Regions from separate parts of the Tardiphaga sp. GW821-FHT12E02 genome, predicted to be linked through region 3. Evidence: predicted binding sites of a transcription regulator. Region 3 holds the regulator's gene; each other region holds the start of a gene.

Region 1 (2,269 bases), 260 kb from region 3:
GCTTTCGTGCCGCCGGATCTCAGCGGTCAGTCTGTGATGCTGGTGGCGCCGCAAAGCATCGAGGCCTCGCTGATTGCCCGGCGCCTGGAGCGCTGGGGTGCGCAGACCTGCATGGTCTCCGATACAGATGTCGCGCTGGCGCTGCTGCCGGAGCGCCCATGGCGCGCCGTGCTGATCGACCGCGCGCTTGGTGCCAGCGAATTCGAACGGCTGTCTGAACGCGCTGTGTCGCATGCCACGCAGCGCATCGGCCTGTTCACGCCCGCCATGCGACACGAATTGCAGCCGACGGCGACAGAGGGCCTTACCGGCTATCTGATCAAGCCACTGCGCGCAGCATCGCTGGCGAAGCTATTGGGTGTGCAGACGGACGATCAGGCGCCGACGATCGAAGAAGCGGCCCTTGCGTCCAATGACGCCACAGCGAGTGACGGCCTCTCGATCCTTGTCGCCGAAGATAACGAGATCAATGCGCTGCTGATGCGCTCGCTGCTGACACGGCTCGGCCACCGCACTGTGGTCACGACCAATGGCGAACAGGCACTGGAATCCTGGATCGCTTCGGATGCGGCCGGCACGCCATTCGATCTCGTGCTGATGGATATCCAGATGCCGAAACTCGACGGCATCGCCGCCGCCAAGCGCATCCGCGCATTGGAAGCCGGCCAGCGCGTCCGTCGCACGCCGATCCTGGCGCTGACCGCCAATACGCTGGTGGAAGATCGCTATGCCTGTTTTGAAGCGGGCATGGATGGCTTCCTGCTCAAGCCGCTGGACCGCGACAAGCTGGAAGAGGCGCTGAAGCATCTGGCCGCGGGCCGGCATATCGCGGCTTAGACGCCGTCCTCATGGTGACGAGGCGCGAAGCGCCGTCTCGACCCATGAATGGCTGGGCTCAGAGCGTGTAGCCATCCTGCGAGACGCCGCTGCGCGGCTCCTCAGGATAAGGGGCGTGTTTGTCGCTCTCTTTCCCCAACCTTTCCTGTCACACCTTCGCAATACACCCGTCACACCTCTGTCGATCACCCGTGATGTCTGGTGTCGATGGGCCGCGTCGATTCGCGTGGGGCTCATCGCGGCCTGGGGTTAAGTCGGGGATTGGCTATGCACGGCAACGAACTCGTTCGACCGAAGCCAGGCATCATCAAGCCCGGCCTTGTTAAATCAGGCCTTGTTAAACCAGGCATGATGCAGATGTTGCGGCCGCAGAACATGGCGCTGGCGGCACAGACCGCCATCACCTGGTTCAAGCCACCCTTCAATTTCGATCCCGCCAATTTCAATCCGCAAAACCTGAATTCAAAAGGCGCGCCATCGCTCGGCCGCATGGGTCCGCTGGAAGTGCGGCTCGCCCAGGACAAGCGCGACGTGAAGCGCGCCCAGCGCCTGCGCTATAAAGTGTTCTACAAGAACGGCACCGCCATCGCCGACGCCGCCACCATGCTGGCACGCCGCGACAAGGATGCCTTCGACAAGATTTGCGATCATCTTCTCGTCGTCGATCATGCGGCCAAGCCGACGCTATCGGGTCGCCAACCGGTGGTCGGTACCTATCGCCTGCTGCGCCATGAGATGGCGATGAAGAATGGCGGCTTTTATACCGAGAGCGAATTCGATCTCGATGGCATCCTGCACAATCATCCGGGACTGCGCTTCCTCGAACTGGGTCGCTCCTGCGTGCAGGAACGTTATCGCACCAAGCGCACCGTCGAGCTGCTGTGGCAGGGCATCTGGAGCTATGTGAAGCAGAACCGCTTTGACGTGATGATCGGCTGCGCCAGCTTTGAGGGCACCGATCCGGACGCACTGGCGCTGCCGCTGTCTTTCCTGCATCACAATGCCCGCGCACCCGAAGAATGGCGCGCCCGTGCGCATGGTTCACGCTATGTCGAGATGAACCGGATGCCGAAAGACGCCATCGACCAGAAGGCCGCGCTCCGTGCATTGCCGCCGCTGATCAAGGGCTATCTGCGCATCGGCGCGATGATCGGCGATGGTGCCGTCATCGATCATCAGTTCGGCACCACGGATGTGCTGATCGTGATGCCGGTGTCGGCGATCGGCGCGCGATATATCGAGCATTTTGGTGGGGAAGCGAAGGCGGCGTAGGCGCTTCGGAGCGGCGCTTCCCTCCGCTTGTCATCGCCCGTGACAGCGGGCGATCCAGTAAACTCTGCCGTCTCAGAAACACGTCAGCAGCCGTGTGTACTGGATCGCTCGGTCGAGCCGGGCGATGACAGTGAGAACATGGACTACAGCCGCCGCAGCG
Region 2 (2,269 bases), 110 kb from region 3:
TGTGGTTTCCCTCCCCGGAGCGAAGCGAATGGGGAGGGTCCGCCGACAGGCGGGGGTGGGAACTTTCCCCACGTGACGTCGGAGGAAGCACCCCACCCGTCTCGAAGCTCGCTGAACGCTCGCTTCGATCCACCCTCCCCGCTGCGCCGCTTCGCGGCTTGGGGGAGGGAGAACATTGCGCCCGCAAGATTTTAGTTCTCCTTCTGTTCTTGACAAAATTCCCATTCTGCTCCATATCCCCTCCGTCTCGTTCGTGAGGGGCGCTCTCATGAGGCGTCTTTGAGCGGAACGTGGATGCGGCGCCTGCGGGCAGGGGAGGACGTACCTCCTGCACTCGGGTGGTCGGGGGTAACCGTCCGACCCCACTATGGGGGTCTGCCGCTAGCGCGGCTGGACGTGGTGCGGGCGAAGGCGGAGAAATCCGTCGGATGGCTCCCGATCGGGAGCGCCCAGTACCCGGAAGAACGGTCCTTCGGCCAGAAAGAACGTCGCGGTGGCGCGCCGTAAGGCGTTGCGCTGTTCGGCTTCGCTGGCGATCCAGCGTTGAACGGATGGCGTCAAGTCCCACCCAAGTGCGCCTTGCGGCGTGCCACCTCCCCTCATGTCTCGCGGGGAGAAATGCTCACAGCTCGGACGCGCAAGCGTCGCGAGATCGATAAGCCACGGGCAAGCGTTGTCTCACACCACCGCCAGTTTGCGATCGATCACCAGCAGCACCCGGTCCAGCTCGTGGCCGCGGCGAAGGATCATGCCCGTCGCCGAGATGACGCTGTACATGCCCTGTTTGCGTGCCAGTCGCGGATCCTTCTCGATGCGGTAGATCGGCATTTCAGACGCACGCCGGAACACGGAGAACACTGCGCGGTCGCGCAGAAAATCGATGGCGTAATCGCGCCATTCGCCGTCAGACACCATCCGTCCGTAGAGATTGAGGATGCGGCTCAGTTCGATGCGGTTGAAGCTGACGATCGGGGCCGGCGCCGGACCCGTCGTCCCGCGATTCGAACTTGGGTCATTGTCTCCCGGAATCACGTGCATCGGCGCCTCCTGTCATATCACTTACATGATCGCGCCATGGGCCCTGGGCTGCAAGACCAGATTCAGCCGCCAGACGGTAAGAAATCTTCCGTCACGGGAACGTTAGGCGAATCTTATTGCCGCCAAAATTTGGCCCAGCCGACGCCCTTGTGGCTTGCGATAAACAGATACTGCGTCGGGTCCGGTTCTTCCGGTCTCGGATTCCTCAGCCCCCAGCCCCCCGTGGTCGTTGGGATCGGACCCTGCGCAGTGAGTATATTAATCCCCACTGGGCCAACGCGAGTTGGTCCTTTTCTTTTTGTGGGGTGGGTGGGCTTTCTCAGCCGTCATTGCGAGCGCAGCGAAGCAATCCAGACCTTGCTTGCGGTCTTCTGGACTGCTTCGCTGCGCTCGCAATGACGGTGAGATTACTGCAGCGACGTAAACGCTGCGCCGCGCATTGCGCCAGGCTTATCGCGCGAGCCGTCCTGCACATAGACGACCGCCGCATCGACGCCGTCGCGCGACACATTCTCCAGCGGTACGGTCCAGTTGGCCGCGCTGCCGTTCCAGTCGCCGACCTTTAGCCAGCTGCGCACGACATTGTAGTAAGTGAGTTCACGTCCACGATTCTCACCACGACCGACCGTGATCGGGACGGACTTCGATACCGAGCAAATCCAGACCTCGCCATGATCGGTCGAAGACGTGTCGGTCGATGCTGCCACCGCAACATTCACCTGCTTGCCCGATACCGAAATCGACACCGGAACGGACATGACCGACGCACCTTTCCGGGTGTCGCCGATGGCCGTCTTGATTTTTGTCGCGTCGCTGCCGATCACCTGCGTGGCGCCGTTGACCACGGCCTGCGGCGTGTAGATGTCGCGATCGCCGCGCATCTGCGAATAGGCCTTCTGGCGCGCGCTGAAGCGCGAATCGGCCAGCGTGTCTTTCCAGCCGAGATAGTCCCAATAATCGACAGGCATGCTCAGTGCGATGACGGACGGATCCTTGGCGAGATCGCCAATGATCTGGTCCGCCGGCGGGCAGGACGAGCAACCCTGTGAGGTAAACAACTCGACAACGGCACGCGGCTGCGCCTGCGCGCCCGTGGCCAAGGCGCTGTGACCGAACGCAACGAAAAAACAGGCGCTGAGAGCGCCGGTCCATCGCGATATGTCACGGAGAGATGTCATCAAGACGTGCTGCGCTCGGAGTTGTGCAACCGCATCCGAGCAAACCAGACTGG
Region 3 (2,269 bases):
CGCCTGGGCCTCTCCGGCCGCGCCAAGAGCCCCTCCTCTGCCGCGCCGCGCCCGCGCAAGCCGCGTCCGGCCCAGCAGATGGTGCGCATGCCGCGCCCGGTCGCCCGTGGCAACACGGCGCTGGCTCACGACTATCAGGTCGAGATGGAGCCGGATCCGATCTCGGTCGATAACGTGATCCCGATCAGCCAGCGCCTGCAGCTGGTCGAGCTCAACGACGCCACCTGCCATTGGCCGGTGGGTGATCCGGCCAGCACCGATTTCTATTTCTGCGGCGGCAAGGCCGTGGCCGGCGCACCTTACTGCGCGCACCACTCGCGGATCGCCTACCAGCCTGCGAGCGATCGTCGCCGGGCAGCGCCGAAGCCGATGCGGTAAGCGAACAGCACGAACGAAAATGCCCGGCGATGAGCCGGGCATTTTTTGTTGCTTTGCTATTGAGCTAGAGCCGCCCACCTCCGCCCCTCATGGTGAGGAGGCGCGAAGCGCCGTCTCGAACCATGAGATGTCGGAGCTCCGTCGCCATCCTTCGAGACGCCGCTGCGCGGCTCCTCAGGATGAGGGCAGAGCGTGAGGTAAAGAGCGTTACTCCGCCGCCTTGTCGAAGCGATCGTCCAGCGCATAGCCCGCGCCACGCACGGTCCGGATCGGGTCGGGTTCGCCGGCCGGATTCAGCAGCTTGCGCAGACGGCCGATGTGAACATCCACGGTGCGCTCGTCGATATAGATGTCACGGCCCCAGACGCTGTCGAGCAGCTGCTCGCGGCTGAACACGCGACCGGGATGCTCGAGAAAGAATTCGAGCAGCCGGTATTCGGTCGGACCGAGATCGATCGGACGGGCGGCGCGCACCACGCGGCGCTTGTCGCGATCGAGTTCGATGTCACCGAAAGCCAGCACCGTGGCCAGACGCTCCGGCGCCGCACGGCGCAGGAGGCCCTTCACGCGGGCCAGCAGTTCCGGCACCGAGAACGGCTTGACGATGTAATCGTCGGCGCCGGTGGCGAGGCCGCGAACGCGCTCACTCTCCTCACCGCGCGCGGTGAGCATGATGATCGGCAGCGCCTTGGTTTCCGGCCGCGCCCGCAGGCGACGGCACAGTTCGATGCCGGACAGGCCGGGCAACATCCAGTCGAGGACCACGAGGTCCGGCACGCGCTCTTTCAAGCGGGTGTCGGCATCGTCGCCGCGGGCAACCGTCTCGACGTCGTAACCTTCGGCGTCGAGATTGTAGCGCAGCAGCGTGGTCAGAGCTTCCTCGTCTTCCACTACCAGAATGCGCGCGTTCATATGGCTGGCTTCCTATCTGTCGTTCAGAGACGTCGCGATGAGCCTCAGCTCACCGGCGTAGCGAAGTTGGTCATGTCACCCTTCGGGCGCTTGTCGACCATCTGCTGACCTTCGATCATGTAGAACACCGTCTCGGCGATGTTGGTGGCATGATCGCCGATCCGTTCGATGTTCTTGGCGCAGAACATCAGATGGATACAGAACGAGATGTTGCGCGGATCTTCCATCATATAGGTCAAAAGTTCGCGGAACAGCGAGGTGCAGATCGCGTCGATTTCCTCGTCGCCCTTCCACACCGCCATGGCGGCCGGGAGGTCGTGCGCGGCATAGGCATCGAGCACGGCCTTGACCTGGGTGTTCACCAGATCGGTCATGTGTTCGAGGCCACGGATCAGCTTCAGCGGATGGAAGTCGCTGTCCAGCGCATTGACGCGCTTGCCGATATTCTTGGAGAGATCGCCGATACGCTCGAGATCGGTGGCGACGCGCAGCGCGCCGACGATCTCGCGCAGATCGACAGCCATCGGCTGGCGCTTGGCGATGGTGAGGACGGCGCGTTCCTCGATCAGCCGCTGAAGCTGGTCGATTTCGGCGTCAGTGGCCACCACGCGGGCGCCCAGGGCGACGTCGCGGCGGACCAGCGCATCCACGGACTCTGCGATCTGACGTTCGGCCAGGCCCCCCATCTCGGCGACGAGACGGGTGAGTTCCTGAAGATCGTCGTCGAAGGCCTTGGTCGTGTGTTCAAAAGCCATAGGTCAATCCTCTCGCGAATATGTCGCGTCAGCCGAAACGGCCGGTGATGTAATCCTGGGTGCGGCGGTCGCTCGGCGAGGTGAAGATCTTGTTGGTCTGGTCGAATTCAACAAGCTCACCGAGATACATGAAGGCGGTGGTGTCGGAGACACGGGCCGCCTGCTGCATGTTATGGGTCACGATGGCGATCGTGTACTGATCCTTCAATTCGTCGATCAGCTCT

What was found. Region 3 encodes PhoB, which activates phosphate uptake and scavenging genes when phosphate is short. Its sites were predicted from a motif close to TGTCATNNANCTGTCAT; they were not measured.
Region 1: olsB (l-ornithine N(alpha)-acyltransferase) is a predicted target of PhoB. The motif match lies at 1,006-1,022, and genes of this name have one in related genera.
Region 2: AC1RQ5_RS02585 (DUF2794 domain-containing protein) is a predicted target of PhoB. The motif match lies at 1,049-1,065, and genes of this name have one in related genera.

What each region holds. Positions count from the first base shown of each region.
Region 1 covers NZ_JBXAQK010000001.1:685,744-688,012, reverse strand. Annotated here, with positions in the region: gene AC1RQ5_RS03275 (ATP-binding protein) at 1-837, shown strand, start outside; gene olsB (l-ornithine N(alpha)-acyltransferase) at 1,186-2,109, shown strand; gene coaA (type I pantothenate kinase) at 2,253-2,269, opposite strand, start outside.
Region 2 covers NZ_JBXAQK010000001.1:541,574-543,842, reverse strand. Annotated here, with positions in the region: gene AC1RQ5_RS02585 (DUF2794 domain-containing protein) at 679-1,038, opposite strand; gene AC1RQ5_RS02580 (DUF1223 domain-containing protein) at 1,446-2,216, opposite strand.
Region 3 covers NZ_JBXAQK010000001.1:427,399-429,667, forward strand. Annotated here, with positions in the region: gene AC1RQ5_RS02010 (GcrA family cell cycle regulator) at 1-378, shown strand, start outside; gene phoB (phosphate regulon transcriptional regulator PhoB) at 586-1,290, opposite strand; gene phoU (phosphate signaling complex protein PhoU) at 1,335-2,045, opposite strand; gene pstB (phosphate ABC transporter ATP-binding protein PstB) at 2,074-2,269, opposite strand, start outside.